3 regions of the Kribbella jejuensis genome follow, and region 2 is predicted to be linked to each of the others. Evidence: riboswitches for the same ligand, from Rfam matches in the RefSeq annotation. Region 2 holds a riboswitch; each other region holds the start of a gene.
The links. A riboswitch is a leader RNA that binds a small molecule or an ion and turns the genes downstream of it on or off. The one in region 2 is predicted to bind cobalamin.
Positions count from the first base shown of each region.

Region 1 (10,135 bases), 2.2 Mb from region 2:
AGTACGACGCGCTTCGACCTGGTCGAGGGGCGGATCATCATGGAGGCCACCCGGCTGTTCGCCGAGCGCGGGTTCGCGGGTACCAGCCTGAAGGACATCGCCGAGGCGACCGGGCTGACCCGGCCCGCGCTGTACCACTACGTCCGCAGCAAGGAAGACATCCTCGCCAAGCTCGTCACCGAGCTGGCCGAGCTGCCGGCCCAAGCGCTTCGCGCGGTCAACGCCGAGAAGAAGCTCAGTGCGGCCGACCGGCTGTACCGGATGGCCCGCGCGGTCGCGCTGCTGCAGGCCACCGGGCCGACACGCTTCCAGCTCCTGATCCGCTCCGAGGCCGACCTGCCGCCGGAACTGGTCAAGCGGTACACGGACAGCCGGCGGAAGGTGCTGCACGAGTTCGTCGCGGTCATCGAGGCGGGCATGAAGAGCGGCGAGTTCCGCACGGTCGACGCCCGGATCGCCGCACTCTCGATCATCGGCCAGTGCAACTGGATCGCCTGGTGGCACCACGACGGCACCCCCGAGGAGAACGAACGGGTAGCCGACCAGATCGCCGACCTGGCTGTGTCCTCCGTCCAAACCGCCGAAGACCGCTACCCCGAAGACAACGCTCGCCACCGAGCCCTGGCCCGCCTCCGCCGAGAACTCGACTACCTAGAACAAGTAATCGACGACTGACCACCCCCCGCCAGCACCCGCCAACCCAGCCGTCGACAAATCTGTCGTCCGGCAGGCTTTGGCGGTTCCGCTCAGTGGGTTGAGGTGTCGATCAGGGGTGATCGGTCAGCCAGTCGGCTATCGCTTGGGCGGCTAGTTCGGTGCCGGTTGGGGCTCCTTCGGAGAGGGGGCCGCCGAAGTGGGTGCCGGGGACGGATGCGACGGCGACGTCGTCTGTTGCGAGGGCAGCGCGGAAGCGGGCGATGTCTGCTGGGAACGACGCTTGGTCGCCGGTGAGTTCGAGGAGGAGGGATGGGACGGTGACGCCGGGGGCGCAGCGGGCGAAGTCTGCGTTGGTGGTGTTGGCGGACCAGGTCGAGAGCCACGCCTCGGCGGTTGCGATGCGGGCGAAGCCAACCAGGCCGTAGTTCGTCAGATCGGGGCGACGGCCGAAGAGCGAGCCGTACGGCCGTTCGTTGGGGTCGAGCGACAGATCTACGTTCCGCAGGTCGGCGTCGGTTCGGTACGTCGTCAGCAGTCGCGGCGCGATCGCCCGCCGTCGGTCGGCTACAGCGTCGGAGGTTTTGAACGCACGGTTCGCCGTACGCGACTCGGCCACCCACTCGAGCGCTCGCTCGTCGATCCGGGCCACCCGGGCCGCCTGCGCGGCGCGGTACGCCGCGACGAACTGCGCGTCATACGACGTCGACTCCGGAGCCGGAACGAAGCCGTTGGCCGCGGCGAACGGATCCAGCGAGGGATCAACCGACAATGGATCCGACTCGTCGACCACCGACGGATCGATCACCCGCAACAGCAGGGCTCCCTGCCCGGGATGCGGCGCCATGAACACGCACCCGTCCGGCAACGGCATCTCGGTCTCGCCCAGCGGCACCGGCCGCCCCGCCGGCGTCGCCGTCAAGCGCGCTCCTGGAGACAGCCCTGCCTGCTGACAGTAGAACGCCGCCAGCGTCGCCCCACCCGAGTGCCCGAGACACACCACCCGCTCGAACCCGAGCTCCCGCAACCGGACATGACCGGCCGCGAAGTCCACAATCGCCTGCTCGTGGAGCAGATTGAGGTCGTTGTTCGGCGAACGCGATCCCTGCGTCCACACGGCGTACCCGTAACGCAGCAGATACGGCACCGATGCGTGGTGCGTCACGTCCTGCCGCGGATGCATCAGCGTGACAACAGTACGAGCGCCGGGAGGCACCCGCAGTACTCCGCTCACCGTCGCGCCGTCACTCGTGGTCAGCTGGTGCACCGTGGTTTCGACGTTCTCGGGCTCGTCGAGCAGTTCGGCGTAGCGCCTGGCGCCGAGTCGGCTGATCGTCATCGGGCCTCGACTCGCAATGCGTCCTTGTCCCATTGGGTGATCCGGCACCCCGCCAGCCCGGCGACACACGAGTACCAGACGGCGTGCCGGCAGCCGGTCGCGCGCCGGTCGACGACGATCGGCTCGTCCGATTCGAGCACGACGTACGGGCCGATGCGCAGGGTCTTGACGGTCTCCTGTGCCGCGGCGACCTCGTGGACGCGAGTGTTCTCGGGGACATCGAGGACGAACAGCCGATGGGTCATGGCGCCACCGGGCCGGTCTCTTGCCAACGCTCGGCGCGCTCGACGATCAGTTCCGCCTTGCGGAGCAGGAGATCGTCCATGGTGTGGCCGGGCTGCTGCACTATGTCGACCAGCGCGTCGATCGTGAGGTTCGCGTCCAGGTCCTCCTGCGGGGTGACCGGGCGGAGCGCGCGGGTGATCTCGACCATGTACCCGTTCGGGTCGTGCGTGTAGATCGACTCGATCGTCTCGTGCTGGATCTGCATCTCGACCGGCCACTCCGACGCGTCGAGGCGACGCCGGTACTCCATCAGGTGGTCCTCGGAGTCGACGTGCAGCGCCAGGTGCCGCGAGCGCACGAAGAACTCCGGGGTGTTCGCGTCGAATCGTGCGTACACGTCGCCCTTGCCGACCGAACGATCCGCCGCCTCCAGGCCGAAGTAGTAGAAGAACGCGATCCGGTCGTCGTTGCCGATGTCGAAGAAGAAGTGGATGAAGTCCGGGTGGTCCTCAGGCCCCCAGCCCGCGGCGCAGATCGAGTGCACGACCGGGAAGCCCAGGACGTCGCGGTAGAACCGCACGGTCCCGGCCGGATCGAATGTCGGGAACGCCGCATGGTCGACCCCACGGACGAGGTGACTGCTCTCCAGCATCACAGCTCCTTCACTAGTTGCCCACGACGAAGCAGCGACCCCGCGCCCGCGATCGTCAACGGCAGGTCGAGCGCCTTGAGGATGCTGTACGCACCGGCCGTCGCAGCAGAGATCACGGGTACGCCGAACTCACGCTCCGCATCGTCGATCAATGGCAACGACGGCATCTGTACGCACGCCGACAGCACGAGCGCGTCCGCGTTCGACAGGTCCAGCGAACGCGCGGCCGCCATCACCTGCTCGCCGGGAATGCAGCCGACGGCGTGGTTGTCCTCGACCTCGAGCGCCCGCCAGTCGACGATCTCGAACCCCTCCGCCTCCAGGTACGTGACGACCTTCTCCGCCAATGGACGCAGGTACGGCGTCACCAGCGCGACCCGACGGGCCGGGATCGCGTGCAGCGCCTCGACGAGTGCGCCGGCACTGGATCGAACCTTCGACTCGGACCCGCCCGTCGCCAACTGCTCGGCGATCAGGCCCTCCACTCGTTGGTGCTCCCCCGGACCGGCCGCCATCAGCGCGACCAGGCACGCATACAGGATCACGTCCGGGCGGGCATCGCCCAGCTCCAGCACGCATCGCTCCCGCTGCGCGTTCATTGCCGCCAGCTGCGCGGGAGACACCGTCGCCATCCGCATCCGGCTCGAGTGGAACGAGAACCCCTGTCCCAGCAGAGCAGGCAGCTCCGTCTCCACCGTCACGTTCGAACTGGGAACGACGAGGCCGACCCGCGCAGTTGAAGTGTTCACCCCCTCAGTCTTCGACGCCAATGACGAAAAGTCAACACTAACGTCAGATCTGTGGATGCGCCGGATCCCTCGGCTAACCTCAGCCCCATGGGAAAGATCGTCGCCATTGCGTTCGCCGGACTTCTGATCGCGATCGGCGCCGTCTGGACCCTCCAGGGGCTGGGCTACCTCAAGGGCAGCTCGATGACCGGCCAAACGCTGTGGGCCACGGTCGGCCCGATCGTCGCGGCCTTCGGTGTAGCCCTCGTGATCGTCGCGATCCGCGGCCCTAAGAAGCGCTGACCCGCAGAACGGCCCACTGGTAGTGCATGACGCGACCGTCCTCCCAGGTCGCCCACTCCTCAATGTCGCCGTACTGCTCCAGCGCCGCGCGCAATCCGTCGTCCGACCGAATACTGAAGAACCGCCCAGGCCCGTAGCCCGTGCCGTCGCCCCAAACGCGCGGACGCAACCTCGGCCCGCAGCCCCAATCCCCGGCACGCCTCCACACTCGCCGGTGACAGATCGACCCCGGTGTAGGCGAACCCGGCTGCGGCGATCGCCTCGCCGTCGCGACCGGGTCCACACCCGATCTCGAGGACAGCGGTGCGGTTCTCGCAGCGCAGTCGGTCGAGGTACGCCGTACGCCGGGCGACTCGCGGCTCGGGAAGGTCGCGGTCGACCCGAGCCTGGAGTTCGCCGGTGTAGTAGGTGATCAGGTCCTGCTCACGTTCCGCGCGCGTCATCGGGTGGCTTTGAGGGCGAAGAAGAGGGGGATGCGCGGGGCGGCGTCGGGGAGGCGCCACCAGCCTTTGGGGGTTTGTTGCATCGACGGCCAGCGGGGCCAGGGGAGGACTTCGGATTCGCGGAGGGTCGTCAGTTGGAAGCCGGCGGAGGCGAGGGTGGTGACGATTTCGCCGAGGCCGTGGCGCCATTCGTAGCTGGTTTGGCGGCCGGGGACCTCGTCGCCTGTGTAGGTGACGGTGGAGTCGTGGGCGATCGGGCCGCGACCCTCGAGATAGTCGGCGCGCAGGATGAGATCGTCGGTCTCGCCCGGCAGCGAGACCTCCCGGAGGGCGTTGAGAAGCGGGTGGAACTCGACAATGTAGAGGACCCCACCGGGCTTCAAGAGCTCACGTACGACGTCCGCCCACTGCTGTAGGTCCGGGAGATAGCAGAGCGCACCCTTCCCCGTGTACACGATGTCGAACTGCCGCCCGCCGACGGCATCCACCGCGTCGTACACATTGGCGTGCACATACTCGACGTCCACCGCAGCATCGGCAGCGATCCGCCGGGCCGCCTCCAGCGACTTCTCCGACAGATCGAGACCAGTGGTTCGCGCACCACGGCGGGCGAACTCGATCGTCTCCGTGCCGAGATGGCACTGCAGATGCAGTACGTCGCGACCGTCGAGCGGCCCGAGGTCCGTCCACTCGTAGTCGGCGAACCAGAACTCGGCCGGCCGGTCGTAGAACGCACTGGCCGCGTGCAGCGGCGCCCGCGCGTTCCAGTCGGCCTCGTTGGCGGCCACCATCTGCTGCGTCTGCGCATCCAGAGTCACAACGAGCAGTCTCCCCCACTGACGGTCGACTCGAACGGCTACATTTCCACACCTCTTGTTCAAGGTTGGTGGATAAGGTTGAATAAGGGTATGGCACGGGTTGAGTTGCACCGCTGGCCCGGGCAACCCGACGGGTTCACCCGGGCGGAGCGCCTCGGCGGGTCGTACGAGCTGTATCTCCCCGACCCGCTGGCCGGGCGGAAGTTCGACCTGCCCGACGACGTGCTCGCGCTGCTCGAGGACGCCGCCGGCGATCTCGCCCGTCTGGACGCGACCGCGGCCGTGCTGACGAACTGCGAGGCGCTCGCACGCCTGCTGCTCCGGGCGGAGGCGGTCGGGTCGTCGCATATCGAGGGCCTGGTCGTCGGTGCGCGCCGGTTGCTCAAGGCCGACGTACTGCGGGACCGCATTCATGACGTGACGGCCGAGGAGGTGCTCGGTGCGGTCGACGCGATGACCTGGGTGACCGAATCGGTGCAGGCGGGCGACAAGCTCGAGGTCGACCATCTGCTCGAGGCACACCGGCGGTTGATGGCGCAGTCGCCGAACGCCGAGTACGGCGGCGAGATCCGCTACCTGCAGAACTGGATCGGCGGCCGCTCCCCCGCCGAGGCGTACTACGTCCCGCCGCCCGCGCAGCTGATCCCGGAACTGCTCGCCGACCTGATGACCTTCGTCCGCGAGTCGCGACTGCCGGTGCTGGCGAAGACCGCGATCGCGCACGCGCAGTTCGAGACGATCCATCCCTTTGCCGATGGCAACGGACGGACCGGCCGGGCTCTGATCCACCTGATCCTGCGCGCCGACGGCCTGATCACCCGTACGGTGCCACCCGTCTCGCTCTCGCTCGCCACGCACGCCACCGAGTACGTCGAGGCGCTGACCGCGTTCCGGTACGTCGGACGCGCGACGAGCGTCAAGGCCCGCGCCGCCGCGAACCCGTGGTTGCGGATGTTCGCCATGGCGTGTACGCAGGCGACCGCCGAGGCGGCCCGCTTCGAACAGACCGCGTCCGACCTCAAGAACGAATGGCGCGAACGAGCCGCACCGGTCCGCGCCGGCTCCGCGGCCGAGCTGCTGATCGAGGCGCTGCCCGCTGCGCCGGTGCTCACGCTCGCGGCCGCAGCCCAGCTGATCGACCGCTCCCAGCAGGCGGCGAACCAGGGCCTCGCGCGACTGGTCGACGCCCGTGTCCTGCGCGAGGTCACCGACGGACGACGCAACCGCGTCTACGAGGCGTCGGAGCTGATCGATGCGTTCACCTTGCTGGAGCGCCGGTTCGCCAGCCCGGCTGCGGACACGCGGATCGCACCGCCTAGCAGACCGATCCCGTCGAGGCCAGGACCGACACACTAGGTGGTTTGACTTTCCTGTCGCTTGCGAGCAAGAATTCGAACATATGTTCGAAGCGTACAGGGGAGCTTGTGATGGCGTTCGACTGGGACATCCTGCACCGGCCGTCGGCGATGGCGATGGTGCGCGGCCAGCTGGGCTTCAGCTGGATGGTGCTGTCCGGACGCCTCGCCCAGCTGACCGACGAGCAGTATTTCTGGCGGCCGAGCAGTGAGGCACTCACCGTTGTCCGGCGGCACTACGCCGCACCGTTCCGACCACTCGGGTCCGGCGAATGGGTCGCGCAATGGCCGGACGAGCCGGACCACCGGGGACCGCGGACGATCGCGTGGCTGATCGCGCACCTGACCGAGACGTTCTTCGAGCGCTGGGAGTGGACGTTCGGCGCGAGCCGGCAGAGCGGCGCGGACATCACCTTGCACGGCAACGCGCAGGACGCCGTCGCCTGGCTGACGTACTGGGTCGAGGCCTGGCAGGACGCGATCGCCGAGCTGGACGAGGGCGAAGTGATGACGATCGGCCTCAGCCAGGCCAACGAACTCGACGCCAGCGAACCCTTCGGGCACGTCGTGCTGCGGCTCAACCGCGAGCTGATCCACCACGGTTCAGAGATCATGACGCTCCAGGACCTGTACGCGGTCGCGGCGTGAGGACACAAGATGTGCGACATGCGGCGTGGCGCTACCACTAGATCTAGAGAAACCCGCTTAGCATCGCTACTACTGGTGGTTCGGATCGGTGAATACCACAAGATGTTGATCGATCCGAGGCAACAGGGGAATCCGGTGCGACTCCGGAGCTGCCCCGCAACGGTGTGCGGCCGTGCGGACAGTGCTGCCCAGGCCGGCGATGCTGCCGGTTCGGTCCGTGCTGCCCGGACACGTCCGCGAGTCCGGATACCTGCCACCGGTGCGTGCACCGCCGGTGCACGCGGTCCGAGACCTCGCGGGTGGGTCGCCGGGCGGACGGCAGTGTTCCCGGCCGGTGCTGCCGGTGCTGCTGGTTCCGTCGTGCCGCCTGCTCGCGGGTTCCCGGGTATCCGAACTCTTCTGGAGCGCACAGCTGTGACGATTGCTTCCTCATCCCCCGCGGCAACCCCAGCAGTATCGGGGCAGGCCGTCGAGCTGACCGTCGTCCGCCGCGACGGCAGCAGTACGCCGTTCGACACCACCAAGATCTCCGTCGCCATGACGAAGGCATTCCTCGCCGTCGAGGGCGCCGACGCCGGAACCACCCATCGGGTCCGTGACCTGGTGACCGACCTGACCGGCCGGGTCCTCGCGGCCCTCACCAGCCGCGGCCCGAATTCGTCCCCAGGTCGCCGCAGCGTGCAGGTCGAGGACATCCAGGACCAGGTCGAACTGGCGCTGATGCGTGCCGGCGAGCACCAGGTCGCCCGCGCCTACGTGCTCTACCGCGAGGAGCGGACCAAGGCCCGCACGCCCGCCGACCCGTCCGGGATCACCGACAAGCCGGCGCCGACCGTCCGCGCGGCCGACGGCAGCCGCTCCCCACTGGACGTCGAGCGGCTCCGGGTGATCGTCACCGAGGCCGCCCATGATCTCGACGCGGTCGACGCCGAGCTGATCCTGGACGCGACGCTCGGCTCCTGTTACGACGGCATCGCCGAGCACGAGGTCGAGCTCGCGCTGGTAATGGCCGCCCGGTCGTACGTCGAGACCGAGCCGCAGTACAGCTTCGCCGCCGCCCGCCTGCTGCTGGACCAGATCCGCCGCGAGGCACTCGGCCGTGTGCACGGCGAGCCCCGCCAGGCGAGCCAGGCCGACATGGCCCAGGGGTACGCCGAGTACTTCCCGCACTACATCCGGACCGGTATCGAGGCGGGACAGCTTGACCCGGAGCTCGGCGGCTTCGACCTCGAGCGCCTCGCCGCCGCGATCAGGCCCGAGCGCGACCTCGGCTTCACGTTTCTCGCGTTGCAGACGCTCTACGACCGCTATCTGCTGCACATCGACAAGGTGCGGTACGAGCTGCCGCAGGCGTTCTTCCTCCGGGTCGCGATGGGCATAGCGCTCCGCGAGGACGACCGCGACACCCGCGCGATCGAGTTCTACGAGCTGCTCAGCTCGTTCCGCTTCCTGTCGTCGACACCGACCCTGTTCAACTCCGGCACCACCCGCCCGCAGCTCTCGTCCTGCTTCCTGACCACCGTCGAGGACGACCTGTCCGGCATCTTCACCGGCATCCGCAACAACGCCCTGCTCGCGAAGTACTCCGGCGGCCTCGGCAACGACTGGACTCCGATCCGCGGCATCGGCGCTCACATTCGCGGCACCAACGGCGAGTCCCAGGGCATCATCCCGTTCCTGAAGGTCGCGAACGACACAGCCGTCGCAGTGAACCAGGGCGGGCGTCGCAAGGGCGCGGTGTGTGCGTATCTGGAGACGTGGCACATCGACATCGAGGAGTTTCTCGAGCTGCGGAAGAACACCGGTGACGAGCGGCGGCGGACGCATGACATGAACACCGCCAACTGGGTGCCTGACCTGTTCATGCAACGGGTCGAGGCCGATGGCGAGTGGACGTTGTTCTCTCCGGACGAGGTTCCGGACCTGCACGACCTGTACGGCGCGGCCTTCGCGGAGGCGTATGCCGGTTACGAGGCGGCGGCCGATCGTGGCGAGATCCGGGTCTTCAGGCGGGTCAAGGCGGTCGAGTTGTGGCGGCGGATGCTGACCGTGTTGTTCGAGACCGGGCATCCTTGGATCACGTTCAAGGACGCCGCCAATCTGCGGTCGCCGCAGCAGCACGACGGCGTGGTCCACTCGTCGAACCTGTGCACCGAGATCACGCTGAACACCACCGTCGACGAGACCGCGGTCTGCAACCTCGGCTCGGTCAACCTGGTGGCTCATCTGACCGCAGACGGTGTCGACGACGACCTGCTGCGAGAGACGGTCAGGACCGCGGTGCGGATGCTCGACAACGTCATCGACGTGAACTTCTACACCACCCCTGAAGCGGAGCGGGCGAACCAGCGGCATCGGCCGGTCGGTCTCGGCCTGATGGGATTCGCGGACGCGCTCGCCAAGCTGCGGATTCCGTATGCCTCCGACGCCGCGGTCGAGTTCGCGGACACGTCGATGGAGCAGGTCAGCTACCACGCGATCGAGGCGTCGAGCGAGCTGGCGGCCGAGCGCGGCAGCTACTCGTCGTACGACGGATCGCTGTGGAGTCTCGGGATCCTGCCCATCGACTCGCTCGACCTGCTGCACACCGCCCGCGACGGCGACGTGATCCTCGACCGGAGCACCCGGCTGGATTGGAAGACCCTGCGCGCGAAGGTCCTCCGCAACGGCATGCGGAACTCCAACGTGATGGCGATCGCGCCGACCGCCACGATCTCGAACATCTGCGGCGTCAGTCAGTCCATCGAGCCGACGTACAGCAACCTGTTCGTGAAGTCGAACATGTCCGGCGAGTTCACCGTCGCGAACCCGTACCTGGTCGCCGACCTGAAGGCGCGTGGGCTGTGGGACCAGGTGATGGTGTCGGACCTCAAGTACCACGACGGCGTGCTGGCCGGGATCGAGCGCGTCCCCGCCGACCTGCGCGAGCTGTACGCGACCGCGTTCGAGATCGACCCGCTGTGGCTGGTG
Region 1 is NZ_VFMM01000001.1:738,601-748,735, forward strand. Features, by position in the region: gene FB475_RS03510 (TetR/AcrR family transcriptional regulator) at 1-675, shown strand, start outside; gene FB475_RS03515 (alpha/beta hydrolase family protein) at 767-1,993, opposite strand; gene FB475_RS03520 (hypothetical protein) at 1,990-2,238, opposite strand; gene FB475_RS03525 (VOC family protein) at 2,235-2,870, opposite strand; gene FB475_RS03530 (maleate cis-trans isomerase family protein) at 2,870-3,619, opposite strand; gene FB475_RS03535 (hypothetical protein) at 3,707-3,901, shown strand; gene FB475_RS03540 (class I SAM-dependent methyltransferase) at 3,961-4,344, opposite strand; gene FB475_RS03545 (class I SAM-dependent methyltransferase) at 4,341-5,162, opposite strand; gene FB475_RS03550 (Fic family protein) at 5,253-6,518, shown strand; gene FB475_RS03555 (DinB family protein) at 6,590-7,165, shown strand; cobalamin riboswitch at 7,225-7,437, shown strand; gene FB475_RS03560 (ribonucleoside-diphosphate reductase subunit alpha) at 7,580-10,135, shown strand, end outside.
Region 1: it holds a riboswitch for cobalamin, as region 2 does, so the genes downstream of both, FB475_RS03560 (ribonucleoside-diphosphate reductase subunit alpha) here and FB475_RS14610 (CbtB domain-containing protein) in region 2, are expected to answer to the same signal.

Region 2 (10,135 bases):
GTGGTTGCGGGCTTCGGTCAAGGTCACGCTTCCGTGATACACCGTGCGGCCAAGCCAGGCGAGGACACGCCGTACATCCGGTTCAGGAGCCGACGGGCGTTTCCCCGGTGAGTGTGATCCGCCAGTCGGTCGCCCAGGCGTGCACGGCGACGTCGTACCCGTCGCGGCGCGCGGCGACCCGATAATGACCGTTCTCCACAGGTACGACGTCCGCTGACCAGCCGCGGGCGCGCAACGCCGTCGCCGCGGCCTCGACCTCGGCCGCCGGATCCGGCGCCTGTGGGTTGCCGGTTTGGACGGTGACCCTCGAGACGGTAGCCGTCCCGCGGCCGTCGAACAGTACGCCGGGGTTCACCGGGCCCGGGTCGTGCGTGACGACCGGCCGCTGGTCGGGTACGACGGCCTCCGCGACCGCCACCAACTCGCTCCGCAGGAACTCCCTGTCGTCCGTCATCGCCGCCTCCCCTCCGCTCGACCGCTTCGCTCCACCATCTTGGCCCTCCTTGGGCCGGCGGCCCCGGACCCTTGCGGCGGACCCCCGGGCGCCACAACTCCGTCGTACGCCACCGCTGCTCCGCGGTCCAGCGAAGTCACCTCGTCGTAGGCGGTCGAAGCAAGGTGCGCCGCCACGTTCAGCGGGACCGCCCACGCCAACTCGGTCTCCGCGCCGCGTCCGGTGCTCGTCGTCGTGATGTGCTCAAGATCGCCCCGGACCACCCGGCCGATGTTGCGCAGCGCCTCGCTGTTCGGGCGGTAGTACTCGTTGTGCCAGTGCACTGAGACCGGGTCCTCGCCGCGCGGGTCGGCCGTCGCCATCCGGATCGCGTCCGGAAAGTTCGCCGGGTCCGGCCCGTGCCACTCGGAGTACGACACGTAGTCGCCCGGCGCGCGCTCGGTGAACAGCCGGGTCGGCGGCTGGACGAAGTCCGCAGCCTCGTCGATGTGCTTCTCGATCCCCGGCGACCCGGTCATCACCAGCCGCGTCGGCCGCGCGCCGCCCTTGATCACGGCCTGCCCGGCGACGTCGGTGCCGTACGAATGCGCGACCACCGTGACGTCGGCGTTCGGGTCTTTCAGCTCGTCGAGCTCGGTCAGGCACTCCGCGAGCCGCGGTCCACCCTCGATCGCCGCCTTCTTGCTGGCCGCCTGCAGCAAGCCTTGCGGCGAGTCGTAGTCGAGCCACACCACCACGGCGGTGTCCTGCGGGCCGGCCTCGTCCCGGATCAGGCCGCCACGGTCGGACTGCCCGCGGAACGTGTCCAGGCTGTTCCCCATCCCGGGCACCAGGACGGCGACGTTCTTAGCGTGCTCGAGATCGCCGAGGACCTCGACAGCACGGCCCTTGCCGTCCGGGTCGACCGTGAGGAACTGCCGCGGCCGCTGGACCTGCACGACGTTGCCGTCGGCATCCACGTCGGTGGCCGTGACCGGGACGAGCAGTTCCTTGATGGTGGCGAGCCGCTTCACCTGGGCATCAGTCGCCGTCCGCGCGTCGAGCGCGGCCTGCAGGCGGTCGCAGGCAGCAACGAGTAGCTCGTGGTTCGCACGGAACCGTTCATCCAACAGCTCGGACACGATCATCCGCGACTCCCCGTGACAGCCGGTCACCTGGGCGTGAGACCGGGCCTACCGCAGTTTGTCAGGAGATGCTTCCGAAGGCCAGCGACCAGTTGCCCGAGTGGTGTGACAGGCGGACCGCGGCCAGCGGACGTACGTCGACGTGCCGGAGCGACTCCGCCGGCGCGTCCACGGCGTACAGGACGACCGCCCGGACCACCGCGGGATGGACGACAGCGACGACCGAGGTCCGTTCGTCGTGCCGCTCGACCAGGTCGCCGAGCCAGTCCGCGACCCGGATCAGCACATCGTTCTCGGACTCGCCACCGGGCGTCGCCGTGTGCGGCCGCTCGAGCCACGCCGACACCCGCTGCGGATCCTCGCCGAGCAGCTCTTCGAGGTCGCGGCCGGTCCATTCGCCGTACTCACGGTCCCGCAGTGCGGGCTCGACCACGGGGTCTTCGAACCCCAGGGCAGCAGCTGTCCGTACGGCGGCCCGCTCGGGGCCGGCGTACACCGCATCGGCCGCGAACTTGAGCTCCCGCGCCGCCTCGACGCTCGCCGGATCCGGCTCGGCGTCGCCGCCGAGGACGAGTCCGCGCAGCGCGGGCGTCAGGGCGTGCGCGATCAAGGTCAACGACAGCGGCGGTGGGGCGGGGAAGGTCTTCAACTCCGTCAAACTGTCACCTTTTCTCGGGCCGGCCGGCGGTCCACCGCGGCCGCGTACCCGAATCCGAGCAGGAGCCACAGCGTCGCCTGCGTACCGAGCGAGGCGAACCGGAACTGCCACAGCAGCGTAGCGGGGAAGGCCTCCGGAACCTCGTTGATCCGCGGCAGGATCAGGTACGCCGCGACCACGGTCGCGACGAGTCCGACGACACCGCCCGCGAGCCGGGCGACCTCGCCGTACCGCTCCGCCCAGCGCGACAGCGCGACACCGGCCCAGACCGCGAGCAGGCCGATCACCAGCGTCAGCAGGTACGTGACGGTCCGCTTCGTGATCGTGTCCGGGTCCCCGACCGCGGGCGGATTGGGTGGGTATTTGAAGAACGGGACCAGAACGATGCCGACGAAGCCCGCCGCGGCGAGGCCCAGCGCGGCGTGCGCGTCGTTCCCGGTACGGAGCTTGCGGCGGAGCAGCGTGAACCCGACGGCGAACAGCCCGCCGAGCGCCACGCCGTACAGGCTGGTCGCGAGGAACAGGCCGACCTTCTGGCCTTCGCGGCTCACGAGTGGTGCTTCTTCCTCGTGGCCGTGGTCGTGTGAGTGCGCGGCGCCGGCCTCTTCGATCGCGATCGCCGCGTCGACACGCGGCTCGCCCATCACGTAGGCGAACGTTCCGGCCAGCAGGCCGGCGAAGAGTCCGACGATCAGTCCGCGCACCAGGAGCGATCCGAAGGTGCGCATCCGATCTAGTGGCAGGGCACGCCGAGCAGGTGCCGACCGTCGTGCATCAGCTCGTGCAGGTACATGCCCGAGCGGGACACGGCCCCCTGGTCGAAGCCGACCAGGTACGCGAGCAGCAACAGCACACCGACGCTGAGCAGCGCGGCGGCGAGAAGCTTCGGAGAAATCGCCGGTACGGCGACGGTGCGGGCAGGAGCTGCCATCTGAACTGAACCTCCTGGGGAAGTGCGCGTCCCCTTCGAAAGGCTGCAGTGCCCGAGCGTCCTGACTTACGAGCCGAAGCTCGATCACAGTGGCGCGGCCGCGCCGGACTCTCACCGGCTTCCCTCATGGCACCGCAGGTTGACTCCCGAACCGTACGGCCCAACCCGAACCCCGGTCAACGCGACCCGGCGCGCCGGTGACCAATCCCACTCGTGCCGACCGGCACCGAGGATCAGGCGGTACGGCGGGCCGCCAGCACTCCGAGCAGCGCGAGCAGCGCCGGGAATCCGAACGCCACGACGTACGCCGTGACCGCGGAATGCGGCTCCATCGCGGCGAACAGCGACCCGCCGATCGCGAGCACCGTTGCCGTGGACAACGAGTCGCTGAGCTGTGCGGCGGAGCTGTTCGCGCCCTGCTCGTCCCGTTCGGAGTACTCCAGCACGAGCACTGACAGCGTCGGGAAAACGGTACCCATCCCGAGCCCGGTCAGGCTCCAGCCGAGGATCCCGACCAGGACCGGTACGTGCTGGTTCAGCGTGAGGGTGGCGGTCGCGATGCCGAGCACGATCAGGATCATCCCGCCCTGCAGGAAGACGCTGTGCGCGAACGGCTGGTTCGGGCGCCCGCGGTACCACGACGCCGCGGTCCAGCTCAGCGCGCTGACGGTCAGCACCAATCCGGCCAGCGCCGGCGACAACCCGCGCTCCCGAGTCAGCATCAGCGGCAGGAACACCTCGGCACCGAACCCGGAAGCGGCCACCAACCCGCGCAAGGCGACCACCGACGGCAGTCCGCGCCCGAACGTGAATGTTGTTTTGGGCAACAACCGCGGACCGAACGCGATCACCCCGGCCAGCCCGACCGCCAACAGGACGAGCTGTACGACGCCACGCTGCTGGCCGCCGTAGTGCAGCAACCCGACGCCGACTGCAGCCGCCACCGCCCACATCGCGCGCTTGTCCCACAGCCTGCCCGGGCGTACGTCGTACCCGCTGCCCTGCGCCAGCCCCGGCCGCATCACCAGCGCTGCGGGTATCGCGAGGACCGGTACGGCGAGGAAGACCAGACGCCAGCTCGCGTGTTCGACGATCAATCCGGCGATCGCTGGTCCGACCAACGATGGCACGACCCATCCTGTTGCGAACGCGGCGAAGATCCGCGGCCGCAGGCGGGCCGGGTACAGGTGCCCCACGATGACATACAACGCAACCGTCAGCAGGCCGGAGCCGTATCCCTGGATGATCCGCCCGACGACGAGCACCTCCATCGAGGGCGCGAATCCTGCGATCACCAACCCCGCCAGGAACCACGCCGTACCGTGCCAGAGTGGCCGGGTCGGCCCCTTCAGGTCGCTCCAGGTGCCGGAGACAACCATCGCGACCACACCGGAAGCGAGCGGACCGCCGAACGCGAGCGCGTACAGGCTCAGCCCGTCGAGCGCCTGCGCGACCGTCGGCATCGCGGTCGCGACCGCCAGCGATTCGAACGCGACCAGCGTGATCAGCGCGACCATGCCGATCGTCAGCGCACGGTACTGCGGGGAGAGGACGCCGTCGGTCCCGGTCGCCGGCTCGGCAAGCCCGGTCACGGGGCCTCCCGTCCTGGACTGAGGAGCGGAGGGAGCGGAGCGACCGGAGCGACGAGGGAAGGACGGGAGTTACAGCCCCGTGGCCCGCCGCGACGGAGTCGCGGCATGAGTACTGTCGTCATGCCGAGAACGATCCGTCCTCAAGTGGGCTTTAAGTCAACTATTTCCTAGAGGACCGCGGCGAGCACGAGCGCGAGGAGCGGGGGGACGGCCTGGGCGGCGGCCGCGCGGAGCATCCGGCGGTCGGAGGCGAGCAGTACGACGCCCGCGCCCGCCATGCACGCGCAGGCGAACAGCGCGATCGCGTGGCCCTTGTCGCCGCCCCAGATCAGGCCGCCGAGGGCGCCGATCGCCAGGAACAGGTTGTAGAAGCCTTGGTTGAACGCCCACGGGCGGGTGGCCTCGACATCGTTTTCCTGCACCAGGAAACGCTGGTACGTGCTCGGCTTGCGGAACAGCAGGCTCTCCATGGCGAACACGGCCAGGTGGAACAGCCCCGCGACGACGACGAAGATCTGCGCGATCACGCTCATGCCCCGGAACGTACCGTTATGCTCGCCAATCCGTGGCGAAGGCGCGCGCTGGGTTGTTGCGGAACACGTTGTCGGCAACTTCCGCACCGAAGTACTGCGTGATCCGCGGACGGAGGTGGGTGAGCAGGTAGGGCATTCCCGGACCTTCGCCGGTCGACGCGCGGGCGCGGGCGGTCGTGGTGTCGCCGCCGAGCAGCAGGCTGTCACCGTACCCGGCGTCGATGAGCGCGGCGAGGCAATCCATCAGTCGCGGATCGGTCGCGTTGTTCGCCCGCGACGGTCCGTCGAAGGCCAGCCAGGCGCCGCGCCGCGCCAGCTCGAGGTGCGCGCGGTGGTCCGGAAACCGGTTGAGGTGCCCGAGGACGACGGCGGCCGGGTGGACGTCGAGTCGGTCGACGAGCAGATCGAGTACGGCGTCCGCGGCGGAGCCGAGCTCGTGGTGTACGGCGATCGGCGCGTTCGTCGCGTGATGGGCCTCGGCGGCGGCGCGCATGACGTGCTCGGCGTGCGCGTCGAGGATGTGGAAACCGCCGGCGATCTTGATCAGGCCGGCGCGGATCTGGGTGTCGCCGATTCCGGTCGTCAGCTCGCGGACGAAGATCTCCGCGAGCTCGTCGTGGATCTTGTCGACGTACCCGTCGGGGTAGTGCTCCCGCCGGTGCAGACCGGTCGCCGCGACGATCGCGACCCCCGTGCTGGTCGAGATCCCGGGCAGCAGGTCGGCACGCCGGTTCAGCCCGTGCGGAGTCCACTGCACGATCGCCTGCCCACCGGCGTCCGCAAACGCCCGCACCTCGGCAACCGCACCCGCCTCGTCATCAAGCTCCTGGTCCTCCGGCAACGCCGCAGACCGGAAGAACAGATGATCGTGCGAGTCGGTCACCCCGAGCGCACCCGGCACGAGATCGTTCAGCACCGTACGGATCCGCATCAATACCCCTCACTCACCCAACACACCCCCCAAACGGTAACCCGCCACGTCTCGCTCTGCGCGAACGAACGACGAGAGGAGACGGTGACGGGTGGGTGGGTTAGGCGGCTTGTTGGTTGGCGGGGCGGCGGCGGGTGCGGCGGGAAGGGCGGCGGCTCGGGGTGCCGGAGCGTGCGGCGTCTGCCCGGCTGCCTTCGGAGCGGCGCGCCTCGGACGGGCGTCCGTTCGTCTCGGATCGGGTGGCGGCCGGCCGCCTGCCCGAGCGTGAGCCGCCCGAGCGTGAGCTGCCCGAGCTGCGCTTGCCGGTGGACTGCCCGGTGACGGGCTCCTTGACCGACGGGGCGACGTAGGTGCGGTCGCCCGGAGCCAGCTCGGTGAGCAGCGGGTGGGTGGCGTCGAGTTTGGTGATCGTCGGGGCGATGCCCGCCTTGCGGGTCAGGTCGCGGACGTCGCGGACCTGGTCGTCGGTCATCAGCGTGACGACGGTGCCCTCGGCACCGGCGCGGGCCGTGCGGCCCGAGCGGTGCAGGTACGCCTTGTGCTCGACCGGCGGGTCAGCGTGGATGACCAGCGTGACACCGTCGACGTGGATCCCACGGGCCGCGATGTCGGTCGCGACCAGCGTCCGCGCCGTACCGTCCGAGAACGCCTCCAGGTTCCGCGTCCGCGCACCCTGCGACAGGTTTCCGTGCAGCTCGACGGCGGGCACGCCCTGGGCGATCAGCTTCTTCGTCAGCGCCTTCGCGCCGTACTTCGTCCGCGTGAACACCAGCGAACGACCCGGCGCCGCGGTCAGGTCGACGAGCACCGGGAGCCGCGCGTCGGACTGAACGTGCAGGACGTGGTGCGTCATCCGCGCGACCGGCGACCGCGCCGAGTCCACGCTGTGCGTGATCGGATCGGTCATGAACCGACGGACCAGTACGTCGACACCGGCGTCCAGCGTGGCCGAGAACAGCAACCGCTGCGCGTCGGCCGGGGTCTGCTCGAGAATCCGGCGTACCGCGGGCAGGAAGCCGAGGTCGGCCATGTGGTCGGCCTCGTCGAGCACGGTGATCTCGACCGCACCGAGCTTCGCGTGCCCGGCCTGGACGTGGTCCTCGAGGCGGCCCGGGCAGGCGACGACGATGTCGGCGCCCTTGCGCAGGCCGGTGATCTGCGGGCCGTGACCGACCCCGCCGAAGATCGTCATCGAACGCAGACCGAGCTTGTCGGCCAGCGGTGCGATCGACGCCTGGATCTGGGTCGCGAGCTCCCGCGTCGGCGCGAGGATCAGCGCCCGCGGGTGGTTCGGCCGGCGCTTCGTAGTGGACGCCGCGAGCCGCGCGAGAACGGGCAGCACGAACGCGTACGTCTTGCCGGAGCCGGTGCGGCCACGACCGAGAACGTCCTTGCCGGCCAGCGAATCCGGCAACGTGGCCGCCTGGATCGGGAACGGCTTGGTCACGCCGGCCGCAGCCAGCGCGGTGACCAGAGCGGAAGGTACGCCGAGGTCCGCGAACGTACGGTTGTCATCGGCAACTGTCTCGACGACGTCGTCGCCGAGGGTCTCCAGATCGTTGCTCACAGCAACCTCAACGCGACCGGCGGACTGCTGGTTGCGAGCGGCACCGGTACGGCGCCGGCGGCGCGGACGCGCCGCACCGGTTGTGGACGTGCTGGTCTGGGACGTGGGGTGGTTGTGCGTGGGGCGGCGGGCCGCCATAGAAGTACTCCAAAAGATCGGGGGTCGTCCTGCCCGGCGCGGCCGGTGCGGCCGCGGCGCGTGGTGGTCGACTGCTGGCGCAAGGTGTTTGCGCGCACCGGCCCGAGGCAGAACTGGGCGGGCCGTCGAGACCAGTTTACGGCATCAACCGGACCAACCCGCCCGATATTCCACCCGGCCCTCCCTAAACTGCTGCCTGTGACGGAACAGTTTCGGGTCGACCCGCCCACGGACGCCGACGAACGCACGCTGCTGCAGGGCTTTCTCGACTACCACCGCGGGACGCTCCTGTGGAAAGTGTCGAATCTCTCCACCGAGCAGCTGACCGAGCGCGCGGTCGATCCGTCCAGCATGTCGCTGATCGGTCTGGTCCGGCATCTGGGCGAGGTCGAGAAGTACTGGTTCCACCGCGCGCTGGCCGGCCACGACTCGCCTCCGAAGTACTGGACCGCCGAACACCCCGACGGCGACTTCGACCTGGTCAGCCCGGAGCAGGCCGAACAGGACATCGCCGACTACCGCGAGATCGTCCGCCGGTCCGACGAACTCGCCGCGAGCCACTCGCTCGACAGTACGTTCATCCGCCCCGGCCACGACGGACCGTACTCGGTCCGCTACCTCTACATCCATATGATCGAGGAGTACTCGCGCCACAACGGCCACGCCGACCTGCTCCGCGAACGCATCGACGGCTCGACCGGCGAGTAGAACTACGGCTTGACCGAGCGGATCAGCCCGACGAGATCGTTGGTCACGCCGCGCACACCCGGGATCCGGGTCAACCGGAGCAGCCGGTCCACGAGCGGTACGGCGCGGTCGATCAGCGTGCGCGTACGGCGTACGTCGTCGGACTGGTCGTGGACCCAGAACAGCACGATCCCCATCTGCAAAAGCCAGAGCAGCTCGGGCAGTTCGGACCGCAGCTCCGCGGGCACTTTCAGATCCGACCCGTCGACGACCCGGCGGAAGATCTCCACGCTCGCGTCCCGCGCCGGGCGGGACTCCTCACTGAAGGGCGAGAGTGGACTACGAGGATCGGCAGCCGTCTTGAAGAATGTCCCCGCGAACTCGTGGTACGGCGCGGCGACGTCCAGCCAGGCCCGCAGTACGCCGACCATGCGCGGAACGAACGCCGTCTCGGTGGCGAGTACGGACTCGACCGCCTCGCGGTGCTGGTGCTGCAGCAGGTCGTAGTACGCCTGCATCAGGTGGTCCTTGGAACCGTAGTAGTAGTACGCGTTCCCGACCGAGACGCCCGCCTCGGTGGCGATCGCACGCATCGTGGTCTTCCCGTACCCCTGCTCGCGGAACAACCGCAACGCGGTGGACAGGATCAGCTCACGCGTCTGCTCGCCCTTCGCGGTCGCACCGTCCGTCACACCCGTCAGCGTAATCACCTCCAGTCAACCGCCGCAGTCCAGCCGCCACCTGCACCATCGCCCGCGCGACCGGCCGCATCGCCGGACTCGCCAGCCGTACCGCGGTATGCCTGTGCTCCCCCGTGGCCCACAGGCAGACGATCCACGCCCGGTCCCCCACGTATACGGACCCGTCGTCGGCAACCACGGTGATGTCCCGCAACGTCGCCGCGTGGTCGAGCGCGGGATAGAGCGCCCGCGCGTACGCCGACCCCGCCGCGACGAACCGCAACCGCACCACCCCGCCGTACCCGTCCGGCGCCGGCCGCTGCCCTGCGAGCCAGTCCTTGAACCGGCGGCAGAGCGGGCACCCAGCGTCGTACAGCACCGTCAGTTCACGCATGCTCGATCGGCCACATCGGCGGCTGCCCACCCACGAAGCCAGGGCCCTGGACGGTGTCGTTCGGCGGCACCGGCGGCCGCGTCATCGTGTCGAGCTTGCTCCGGTTGCGGATCTTGTTGAAGATCCACACGTTCGTCAGGTGTACGACCCCGAGCACGAGCATGACGATCCCGAGCTTCACGCTGAGCTGCTCGAAGATCCCGCTGGCGTTCTCGACCCCGGTCCCGCTGCGCAGGAACAGCGTCACGAACCCGAGGTTGAGCAGGTAGAACCCGACCACCAGCAGCCGGTTCACCGCATCCGCGATGTCCTCGTTCCCGTGGAACACGTCGACCAGGAAGATCCGCCCGTACCGGCTCAGCGTCCGGGCCACCCAGACGGTCAGCGGCACCGCGATCAGCAGGTAGAGCAGGTACGTCGTGACTGTCAGATCCATCATCCACCCC
Region 2 is NZ_VFMM01000001.1:2,966,547-2,976,681, forward strand. Features, by position in the region: gene FB475_RS14585 (hypothetical protein) at 1-27, opposite strand, end outside; gene FB475_RS14590 (hypothetical protein) at 83-454, opposite strand; gene FB475_RS14595 (alpha/beta hydrolase) at 451-1,581, opposite strand; gene FB475_RS14600 (histidine phosphatase family protein) at 1,640-2,236, opposite strand; gene FB475_RS14605 (CbtA family protein) at 2,233-2,964, opposite strand; gene FB475_RS14610 (CbtB domain-containing protein) at 2,970-3,167, opposite strand; adenosylcobalamin (AdoCbl) riboswitch at 3,211-3,305, opposite strand; gene FB475_RS14615 (MFS transporter) at 3,401-4,759, opposite strand; gene FB475_RS14620 (DUF1304 domain-containing protein) at 4,927-5,292, opposite strand; gene FB475_RS14625 (phosphotriesterase family protein) at 5,309-6,223, opposite strand; gene FB475_RS14630 (DEAD/DEAH box helicase) at 6,324-7,790, opposite strand; gene FB475_RS14635 (DinB family protein) at 8,127-8,636, shown strand; gene FB475_RS14640 (TetR family transcriptional regulator) at 8,639-9,307, opposite strand; gene FB475_RS14645 (thiol-disulfide oxidoreductase DCC family protein) at 9,267-9,689, opposite strand; gene FB475_RS14650 (hypothetical protein) at 9,682-10,128, opposite strand.

Region 3 (10,135 bases), on a different contig from region 2:
GGTGGTGAACCCGCGGTGGATGGCGGCGATGCGGCGGCACGGGTACAAGGGAGCGTTCGAGATGGCGGCGACCGTGGACTACCTGTTCGGGTACGACGCAACCGCGGGCGTCGTGGACGACTGGATGTACGAGTCGCTGACCAGTGAGTACGTCGCGGACCCGGAGATGGCGGAGTTCTTCCGCAAGTCGAACCCGTGGGCGCGGCATGGGATCGCGGAACGGTTGCTCGAGGCGGCGCAGCGCGGTCTGTGGGCGGAGCCGTCGGACGAGGCGCTCGAGACGCTGCGGAACGCCGTACTTGAGACGGAAGGTGACATCGAGGACCGCGCCTGATTGGGTTGAGGTATGCCCCGAGTGTTGATCACGAACGACGACGGCTATCTCGCGCCCGGGATCCGGGCGGTCGCACCGGCGATCGCGCAGCTCGGGTACGACGTACTCGTGGTGGCGCCGCTGGTCGACGAGAGCGGGGTCGGATCAGCCCGGGCCGGGATGGTCGACCGTCCGATCCGGACGGCGTCCGAGGAGGAGAACGGGGTCACGTTCACCGGGATCGAGGGGACGCCGGCACTCGCCGTGACGATGGCGGTCGCCGGCGTGTTCGGGCCGCGCCCGGACCTGGTGCTGTCCGGGATCAACCGGGGACTGAACATCGGCGTGACGATCTTCCACTCCGGGACGGTGGCCGCCGCGCTGACCGCGGCCAGCATGGGCGTGTCGGCGGTGGCGATCAGCATGGACTCCGACGACCCGCGGCACTGGCCGACCGCGGCGACGGTCGCGGGTGAGGCCCTCGGCTGGATCAGGGACGAACCGGCCGGTACGACGCTCACGATCAATGTGCCGGACCGCCCGCTGGATCAACTGGCCGGTGTCCGGCACGCCTCGCTGGCCGTACCGCGGCGGACCGTCCTGGTCGGCACGACGGCCCCGACCGGTGAGCCGATGATCACCCTCCAGCGCACCGACGCGACTCCGGTCGCCGGCACCGACGAGGCGCTGCTGCGCGAGGGCTTCGTCACGGTCACCCCGATCATCGGCATCCGCGAGGTGCGCGACGACTCCGCCGCCACCGCCCTCGCCAAACGCCTCACCGCCTGACCGAACCGGCTGCAGCCGGGCGGGGTGCGTTGCCGGGTGGGTGAGTGTGCCATGATCGGCGCGACGGTTGTGGAGGAACACCGGTGTGAATCCGGGGCGGTCCCGCCACTGTGACCGGAGCTGCGGCTCCGGGAGCCAGGACATCCGCGGTCGTCCGCCGGCCTGCTGTCGTGTGGGTCGGCGTACCAGTGCCGTAGCGGGCGTGGACACCCGCTCGACGAAAGGGCGACCGCCGATGCGGGCTGCAGTGCCGAACTCCTTCCCCTTCACCGCGGTCGTCGGCATGGACGAGCTCCAACTCGCCCTCGTGCTGGCCGCGATCTCACCCGCGATCGGCGGGGTGCTGATCCGCGGCGAGAAGGGCACGGCAAAGTCGACCGCCGTGCGCGCGCTGACGGAAATCCTCCCGCCGGTTGACGTCGTACCGGGCTGCCGTTTCTCGTGCGATCCGGAGCGGCCGGACCCGACCTGCCCGGACGGCCCGCACACGGGCGAGCGGGTGGTGCGGGCGGCGCGCTTGGTGGAGTTGCCGGTGGGGGCCACCGAGGATCGGGTGCTGGGTTCGTTGCATCTGGAGAAGGCGTTGGCGGAGGGTGTCACGGCGTACGAGCCGGGGCTGCTGGCGGCTGCGCATCGGGGACTGTTGTACGTCGACGAGGTCAACCTGCTGCACGATCACCTGGTCGACGTCCTGCTCGACGCCGCCGCGATGGGACGCGCGACCGTGGAACGCGACGGCGTGTCGATCACCCACCCGGCGCGATTCGTCCTCGTCGGCACGATGAACCCGGAGGAGGGCGAACTCCGTCCGCAACTCCTGGACCGCTTCGGCCTGACCGTCGACGTGGTCGCCAGCCGCGACCCCGCCGTACGGGTGGAGGTGATGCGCGCGAGACTCGCATACGAGGCCGACCCGGACGGTTTCGTCGCCCGGTACGCCGGTCCGCAGCGCGAGCTCGCCGAACGGATCGTGAAAGCCCGCGACCTGCTCTCCGAGGTGATCCTGACCGACGCGGCGCTCCGGCAGATCGCGGAGATCTGCGCCTCGTTCGACGTCGACGGCATGCGCGCCGACCTGGTCACCGCTCGTACGGCGGTCGCGCACGCGGCGTGGTCCGGTCGCACGGTCGTCGAGGTGGACGACGTACGGGCCGCCGCCAAGCTGGCTCTTCCGCATCGCCGCCGCCGGAACCCCTTCGACGCCCCGGGCCTGGACGCCGAGCAACTGGAAGAAGCCATCAACAACAGCACGCCACCCGACGACCCGGACGATGACCCGAACGGCCCCGGCGGGCCGGGTGGTACCGGCGGCGCAGGGCCTGACGACCAGTCGGGACCCGGCGACGCGGCCGCCACGACCGACGAGCGAGACGCCGCGACTTCCGGGAGCGACGCGCCGGAGGCATCCAGCCGCGGCCGCGACACAGGGGATGGTACGGCGGGTGGTCGTCCGGGTGAGCGCGAAGGCGCCAACGGTGCTGAGGTGGTCGGAAGTTCGGCGCCGTACAAGGCTCGGTTGTTGAGTGTGCAGACCGCGGGAGCGGGGGTTGCCGGGCGGCGGTCCCGGGCGCTGACCGAGGTCGGGCGGGTGGTGGGGGAGCGGGCCCGGGTCGGGCGCGAGGCGGGGCGACCGCATCTGCTCGGAACGGTTCGGAGCGCTGCGCCGTACCAGAAAGTTCGTGGCCGGACCGGGCCCGGACTCGTGGTGCGGGCCGACGACGTACGGCTCGCGGTGCGGGAAGGGCGCGAGGGGAACCTCGTGCTGTTCTGCGTCGACGCGTCCGGTTCGATGGGGACGAAGAAGCGGATGACCGAGGTGAAGACCGCGATCGTCTCGCTGCTGCTGGACGCGTACCAGCGGCGCGACACCGTCGGACTCGTCACGTTCGCCGGTCCCGCCGCGACGGTCGCGCTGCCGCCGACGGGCAGCGTCGAGGCCGCCGTACGACGGCTCGAATCCCTGCCCACCGGTGGCCGTACCCCGCTCGCGGAAGGGCTCCTGCAAGCGGCCGACGTACTGCGCATCGCCGCGATCCGCGACCCGCGCCGGCGCCCACTGCTCGTACTGGTCACCGATGGACGGGCGACGTACGGCGACAAGGCGTACGACCGCGCGCGGCAAGCGGCCGGCTGGCTCGCTCAGCGCGGGATCGCCACCGTCGTCGTCGACTGCGAACCACGGCGCGGGATCCGGCTGGGTCTGGCCGCGGAACTGGCCGGCGATCTCGGCGCCGAGTACCTGGACCTCGGAGATGTTGCTGCGGGCAACCTCATTCGTGCGGTGACGGAACGGAAGGTGGCCTGATGCCGAAGGGACAGCCGGTCGCGGTACCGGACGACGGGCTGACCACGCGCCAGCGCCGCAACCGCCCGCTGCTGATGGTGCACACCGGGGAGATGAAGGGGAAGTCGACCGCCGCGTTCGGAATGGCGCTGCGCGCCTGGAACCAGGGGTGGAACCTCGGGGTCTTCCAGTTCGTGAAGAGTGCGAAGTGGAAGGTCGGCGAGGAGAGCGCCTTCAAGGCCCTCGGCGAACTGCACAAGTCGACCGGGCAGGGCGGGCCGGTCGAGTGGCACAAGATGGGCGAGGGGTGGAGCTGGTCCCGTAAGTCGGGTACCGAGGAGGACCACGCCGCCGACGCCCTCGAGGGCTGGCGCGAGATCCAGCGCCGGCTGGCCGCGCAGACGCACGACCTGTACGTGCTGGACGAGTTCACGTACCCGATGAAGTGGGGCTGGATCGACGTCGACGAGGTCGTGTCGACGCTGGTCGGCCGCCCCGGCCACCAGTACGTCGTCATCACCGGCCGCGACGCCCACCCGAAACTCCTGGAAGCCGCCGACCTCGCCACCGAAATGACCAAACTGAAACACCCCATGGATACCGGCCAAAAAGGCCAGAAGGGCATCGAGTGGTGACGGGCGGTCAGACCGACGGTGTGGCGGGCGGCGGGGGAGGGGTGGACCGGAGGCTGGTTCCGCGGGTGGTGGTTGCGGCGCCGGCGTCCGGTGCGGGGAAGACGACTGTCGCCGTCGGGTTGATGGCCGCGCTCCGTCGGGCCGGTCATGTCGTCGCTGGTTTCAAGGTCGGACCGGACTACATCGACCCCGGCTTCCACGCCGTCGCCACGGGTCGTCCCGGTCGCAACCTCGACCCGATGCTCTCCGGCGAGGACCTCGTCGCACCGCTCTTCGCCCACGGCTCCACGGGCGCGGACCTCGCCGTGGTCGAGGGTGTGATGGGCCTGTACGACGGCGCACTCGGAACAGACGGCTTCTCCTCGACCGCCCACGTAGCCAAACTCCTTAGGGCCCCCGTCGTCCTCGTCGTCGACGCATCCGCGGCCGGCCGGAGCGTCGGCGCGGTCGTCCAGGGTTTCGTTGCCTACGACACCGAAGTACGCATCGTCGGAGTGATCCTGAACAAGGTCGGATCGGATCGCCACGAAGCCGAAGTACGAGCCGGCGTAGCGCCCACCGGCGTACCGGTCCTGGGCGTGCTGCGCCGGGACCCTCGCCTGACAGTGCCGAGCCGCCACCTCGGGCTGGTCCCCGCCAACGAGCAACGCACCCAGGCAGAGGATGCGGTCGCCGCAGCAGCCGAACTGGTCCGCCAGGGCGTGGACCTCGAAGCCGTAGCAGCCGCGGCCAAGTCGGCGTCTCCCGCCGAGGCAACTCCGTGGAACGCGATCGCCGAGATCACCCGTCAGGGTCCGGCCCGGCCGGTGGTTGCTGTTGCCGGCGGCCCCGTGTTTTCGTTCCAGTACGCGGAGACCGTCGAGCTGCTGGCAGCCGCGGGGGCGGAGGTGGTGCCGTTCGACCCGCTGGCCGACAAGTTGCCAGCGGCAACCGCTGGGCTCTTCCTGGGTGGTGGGTTCCCGGAGCTGCACGCCGAGGGGTTGTCGGCGAACGTCGTGCTGCGGGAGCAAGTGGCGAGTGCGGTGGCGGACGGGGTGCCGGTTGTTGCTGAGTGTGCGGGGCTCTTGTACTTGTGTCGCGAGCTTGACGGGCACTCGATGACCGGGGTGATCCCCGCGACGGCGCGGATGACCTCCCGGCTCACGCTCGGGTACCGGACGGCGGTTGCGGCGACCTCGTCGATGTTCTTCGATGAGGGCCGGCGGGTTCGGGGGCATGAGTTTCATCGGACGGCGGTGGAATTCGACGAGGATGTGCAGCCGGCGTGGCATTTGCCTGGCGGAGTTGAGGGCGTGGTGCTGCCGAATGTGCATGCGTCGTACCTGCATCTGCACTGGACGTCGATGCCGGACGTCCCGGCGCGGTTCGTCGCGGCTGCGCGGGAGTATGCGGGATGAGGCTCGTCGTCGGGATCGGACTCAGGGCGGGTACGCCGTACGCCGAGCTGGAAGGTGCCGTCGCGGGCCTGCCGGGTGAGGTCGAGCTACTCGTGACGCTCGAGGGCCGCGAGACCGAGCCTGCCCTGCAGCAGCTGGCAGATCATCTCGGCGCCAAACTCTGCACGTTCAGCGAGGAGGAGTTGGGCAAGCAGACGGTGCCGAATCCGAGCGACCAGGTGAGTCGGCTCAAAGGCACACCGAGCGTTGCGGAAGCGGCGGTCCTGGCGGCAGGCGCCGAACTCCTGGTACCGAAGTACAAGACCCACAACGCCACCGTTGCCGTTGGACGTCTGCCGGCGGCCGGGTACGGCGTGCACGAGCAGGAAGTCGTGCACCGGGTGATTGCCGAGCGGCGCGATGTGCGCGAGGGGTTTCTGCAGCTCGAGGTCGACGACGAGAAGCTGACGCGTGTGCTGGAGGCGGCCCATCGAGCGCCCAGCGTGGGACTGAGCCAGCCCTGGGATTTCCTGTTGATCCGGGACTTGGCGACGCGAACCAAGGTCCACGAGCTCGCCATCCGCCAACGGGACCTGTTCGCGCAATCCCTCCCGAATGAACGGCGCCAAGCCTTCGACGGATTGAAGATCGAGGCGATCCTCGACGCCCCGCTCAACATCGCGGTGACCTGCGACCCGGGCCGCGGCGGCCGGCATGTTCTCGGACGGCACGCGGACCCACGCACCACCTGGTTCTCAGCCGCGATCGCGATCCAGAACCTCTGGCTCGCGGCCCGCGCCGAAGGGCTGGGCGTCGGCTGGGTCTCGTTCTTCGGCCCGCAAGAGGTCGCCGAGGTACTCGGTCTCCCGCCGCACATCGAGCTCGTCGGCTACCTCTGCGTCGGGTACGTCGACCACTTCGCGCCGGCGCCCGAGCTGATCAGATCCGGCTGGGCCAAGCGCCGCCCACTGTCCTGGGCGATCCACGAAGAGGTATGGGGCCGCCGCAGCACCTCGATCGTCGACGACGCCCACGAAGCCGCACCGAACGCAGTACCGGCAACCGGTCAGCGGATCCGCGTGGTTGTCGGCGGCGACGCGACGAACCTCGCCAGCGCCGAGGCCCTGGTCGTGGATCTGCACGAGGACAAACCGGACCACGACTTCGGCGTACTGTGGCGCCCCGCCCGTACTCCGGAGGAAGCCGAGGAGTACGGCGTGGAGATCGCCCGCGACCTCGCCCTGCAAGGCGCCGGGCACCTCGACGTACGGACCGCAACCGACTCACCAGCAGCCAAAGCGCTGGCGGAAGGCCTGAAGGCCGGTGCGTCGGCCTGTGGTCTGACACACTCCTGCGCATGAGTGAGCCGATATACGTCCCAGCCTTCTCGATGAAGCAGCGGATCACGATGATGGCGAACAAGTACGAGCTGATCGCCACCAACCCGGACGGCAGCGACGGGCAGCTGCTCGCGTTCGCGCAGCAGAAGCGGATGGCGTTCAAGGAGCAGGTGACGTTCTACACCGACGACACCAAGTCCCAGCCGGTCTTCTCCTTCAAGGCGCGCAAGACGATCGACCTCGGTTCGGGCTACGACGTGTTCGACGCGAACGGACAGTCGATCGGGTGGTTCAAGAAGGAGTTCGGCAAGAGCCTGCTCCGGTCGAGCTGGCTGCTGTCCGCGCCGGGCGTCGACGCGGAGGGTACCGAGCGGAACCCGACGATCGCGATCCTGCGCCGGGTCTGGGAGTTCGTACCGTTCGTCGGTGACATCCCGTTGCCGTTCATCTTCCACTTCGACTTCACCGAGCGGAACAGCGGTCAGCCGGTGCTGTCGGTCGAGCGGAAGATGTCGATCCGGGACCGGTACCGGATCACCGTCCAGGACCAGCGCCTGGACTTCCGGGTGGCCGCCGCGATGACGGTCGCGCTGGACGCGTTGCAGTCCCGCTGAGGCGTTCCTGAGTCCGGCGTACGACCCAGGTAGTACGCCGGTCTCACTCTTTCGGGTGAACCTACCCTGAGGACCCTTGGTTCCGTCGGTGCCCGGTGCGAGGCTGTATGTATGGGCGTAGCGCAGCGGAGTAAACGGTGGGCGGTTCCGGTCGCGGCAGTCGCGGTGGTGGCAGGTGTGGGGACACTCGGGCCGGTGATGGCCGACGCGTCGCCGAAGCTGCCGACGATCAGCGCACAGGACCTGCTGGCGAAGGTGCAGACGGCGAAGGTCGACGGGCTCAGCGGCACGGTCAGCTCGAGCGCGGACCTCGGGCTGCCGGCGATCCCCGGCCTGGGCGACCGCGGCAACAGCCAGCTCACCGAGATGCTCAGCGGCCAGCACACCGCGCGGGTCGCGTTCGCGACGCCGGACAAGGCCCGGGTGTCGGTGCTCGACAACCAGGCCGAGCGGGTCTGGACCACCGACGGTTCGTCGGCCTGGGCGTACGACTCGTCCAAGCGCGAGGCGACCAAGCTGACCCTGCCCGCTCACAAGAACGCCAAGCCCGAGAAGGCCGAGCCGCGGTCGTACGATCCGCAGGCGGTCGCGAAGCAGTTCCTGGACTCGATCGACCCGACCACCAACGTCGCGGTCAGCGGTACCGAGAAGGTCGCCGGCCGGGACGCGTACAAGCTGCGCCTGGTCCCGAAGACGGACAAGACCACGGTCGGCTCGGTCACGGTGGCGATCGACTCCAAGACCTGGGTGCCGCTGGACGTGACCGTGATGCCGCGGTCCGGTGACAAGCCGGCCGTCGAGGTGGGCTTCACCTCGGTGTCGTTCGACGTACCGTCCGCGAGCACCTTCACGTTCACCCCGCCGAAGGGTGTGAAGGTCACCGACCAGAAGGTCCCGGCGAACAACGGCCAGAAGCAGATCCCGAAGCAGGTCGTCCCGAAGCAGGTCGTCCCGAACCGGGTGCTGCCGCGCAAGCCGGTCGGGTCGGGCGCCGAGAAGCCGACCGTGATCGGGCAGGGCTGGGACAGCGTCGTGATGATCAGGAACGCCCAGACCGGCGGCCTGACCGGCAACGGCCCGCTCGCGCAGCTGCTCGCGAAGGCGCCGACCGTGCAGGGCTCGTGGGGCAAGGGCAAGCTGATCACCAGCAAGATGGTGAGCGCGCTGATCACCGACGACGGCCGGGTGTTCGCCGGCCTGGTCACTCCGGACACCCTGCAGGCCGCGGCCGCTAAGGCCCCACGCTGAACGCCGAGATGGCGGGCGCGCCGGTCGTCACCCATGGGTTGACCAAACGGTTCCGCGGCGGGCAGGTCGCGGTGGACGCGGTCGACCTGGAGGTGCCGGCCGGCAGCGTGTTCGGCTTCCTCGGCCCGAACGGGTCGGGGAAGACCACCACGATCCGGATGCTGCTGGGCCTGATCGCACCCACGTCGGGCCAGGTCGAGCTGCTCGGCGAACCAATGCCGAAGGCGCACCTGCGGGTGCTTCCTCGGGTCGGCGCGCTGGTCGAGGGGCCGGCGTTCTACCCGTTCTGGACCGGTCAGGCGAACCTGTTGCGCTTCGACGCCGCCGACCGGACGGCAGACCCGAAGACCCGCAAGGCGCGCGCCGGGGAGGCGCTGGAGCGGGTCGGCCTGTCGAACGCCGCCAACAAGAAGGTGCGGGCGTACTCGCTCGGCATGCGTCAGCGGCTCGCGATCGCGGTCGCGCTGATGCAGCGCCGGGACCTGCTCGTGCTGGACGAGCCGACGAACGGCCTGGACCCGCAGGGCACCCGCGAGGTGCGGCACCTGATCCGCGAGCTCGCCCACGACGGGACGACGGTGTTCACGTCGACCCACCTGCTGGCCGAGGTGGAGCAGGTCTGCACCCACGCCGCGGTGATGAGCCGCGGGAAGCTGCTCCGCCAGTCCACGGTCGCCGATCTCCGCTCGGAGCTCCGCCCGCGGCTCGTTGTCCGTACGCCGGACCTCAGCCAGGCGGCCGACACGCTGCAGGGGCTCGGGGTCACGGACCTGAAGACGACCGAGGAGACCGTCGAGGGCGATCCCGGCGAGCTCCCGATCGAGAAGTTCGCGGCCGCGCTGGTCGCCGCCGACGTCCGCATCCACGGCTTCGGCCTGGAGCGCCCCAGCCTGGAAGACGCCTTCGTCGCACTCACCGGAGAGGGCTTCGATGTCGCCGAGTGAAGCATCCGCCCAGGCACCCACTGTGGCCGAAAGGGTTGTCGGGCAGCGGCCGAGTGCCGGCCGGCATACTCTTGCGCTGTTCCTCTCCGAGTTGCGGCTCGTGTTCGGGCGGGCGCGCACACAGGTCGGCCTCGGGGTGCTCGCTGCCGTACCACTGCTGATCGGCATCGCGATCAAGATCGCCGACAACAACGGTGGCACCGACGGTTTCCTGGGGCAGATCGCCGGTAACGGCCTGTTCCTGATCGTCGGCAGCCTCGGGCTGTCGATGCCGTTCTTCCTGCCGACCGCGGTGACCGTCGTGTCGGGGGAGTCGCTGGCCGGTGAGGCCAGCCTCGGTACGCTGCGCAACCTGCTCGTCGCACCGGCCGGGCGGTCCCGGCTGCTCGCGGCGAAGATGGTCGCGCTGATCGTGTTCTGCTTCGCCGCGACCATGACGATCTGGATCTCCGGCTTCATCGTCGGGTTCGTCCTGTTCCCGGTCGGCGACGTGCTGCTGCTGTCCGGCTCGACCGTCTCGCTCGGCGACGGACTGATCCGCGCGCTCGGGATCGCGGTCGTGATCTCACTGTCGCTGCTCGGACTGGCCGCG
Region 3 is NZ_VFMM01000004.1:113,898-124,032, reverse strand. Features, by position in the region: gene cobN (cobaltochelatase subunit CobN) at 1-334, shown strand, start outside; gene surE (5'/3'-nucleotidase SurE) at 347-1,102, shown strand; cobalamin riboswitch at 1,130-1,268, shown strand; gene FB475_RS33410 (magnesium chelatase subunit D family protein) at 1,338-3,407, shown strand; gene cobO (cob(I)yrinic acid a,c-diamide adenosyltransferase) at 3,407-4,021, shown strand; gene FB475_RS33400 (cobyrinic acid a,c-diamide synthase CobB) at 4,063-5,418, shown strand; gene bluB (5,6-dimethylbenzimidazole synthase) at 5,415-6,758, shown strand; gene FB475_RS33390 (LURP-one-related family protein) at 6,755-7,351, shown strand; gene FB475_RS33385 (LolA family protein) at 7,529-8,599, shown strand; gene FB475_RS33380 (ABC transporter ATP-binding protein) at 8,608-9,543, shown strand; gene FB475_RS33375 (ABC transporter permease) at 9,566-10,135, shown strand, end outside.
Region 3: it holds a riboswitch for cobalamin, as region 2 does, so the genes downstream of both, FB475_RS33410 (magnesium chelatase subunit D family protein) here and FB475_RS14610 (CbtB domain-containing protein) in region 2, are expected to answer to the same signal.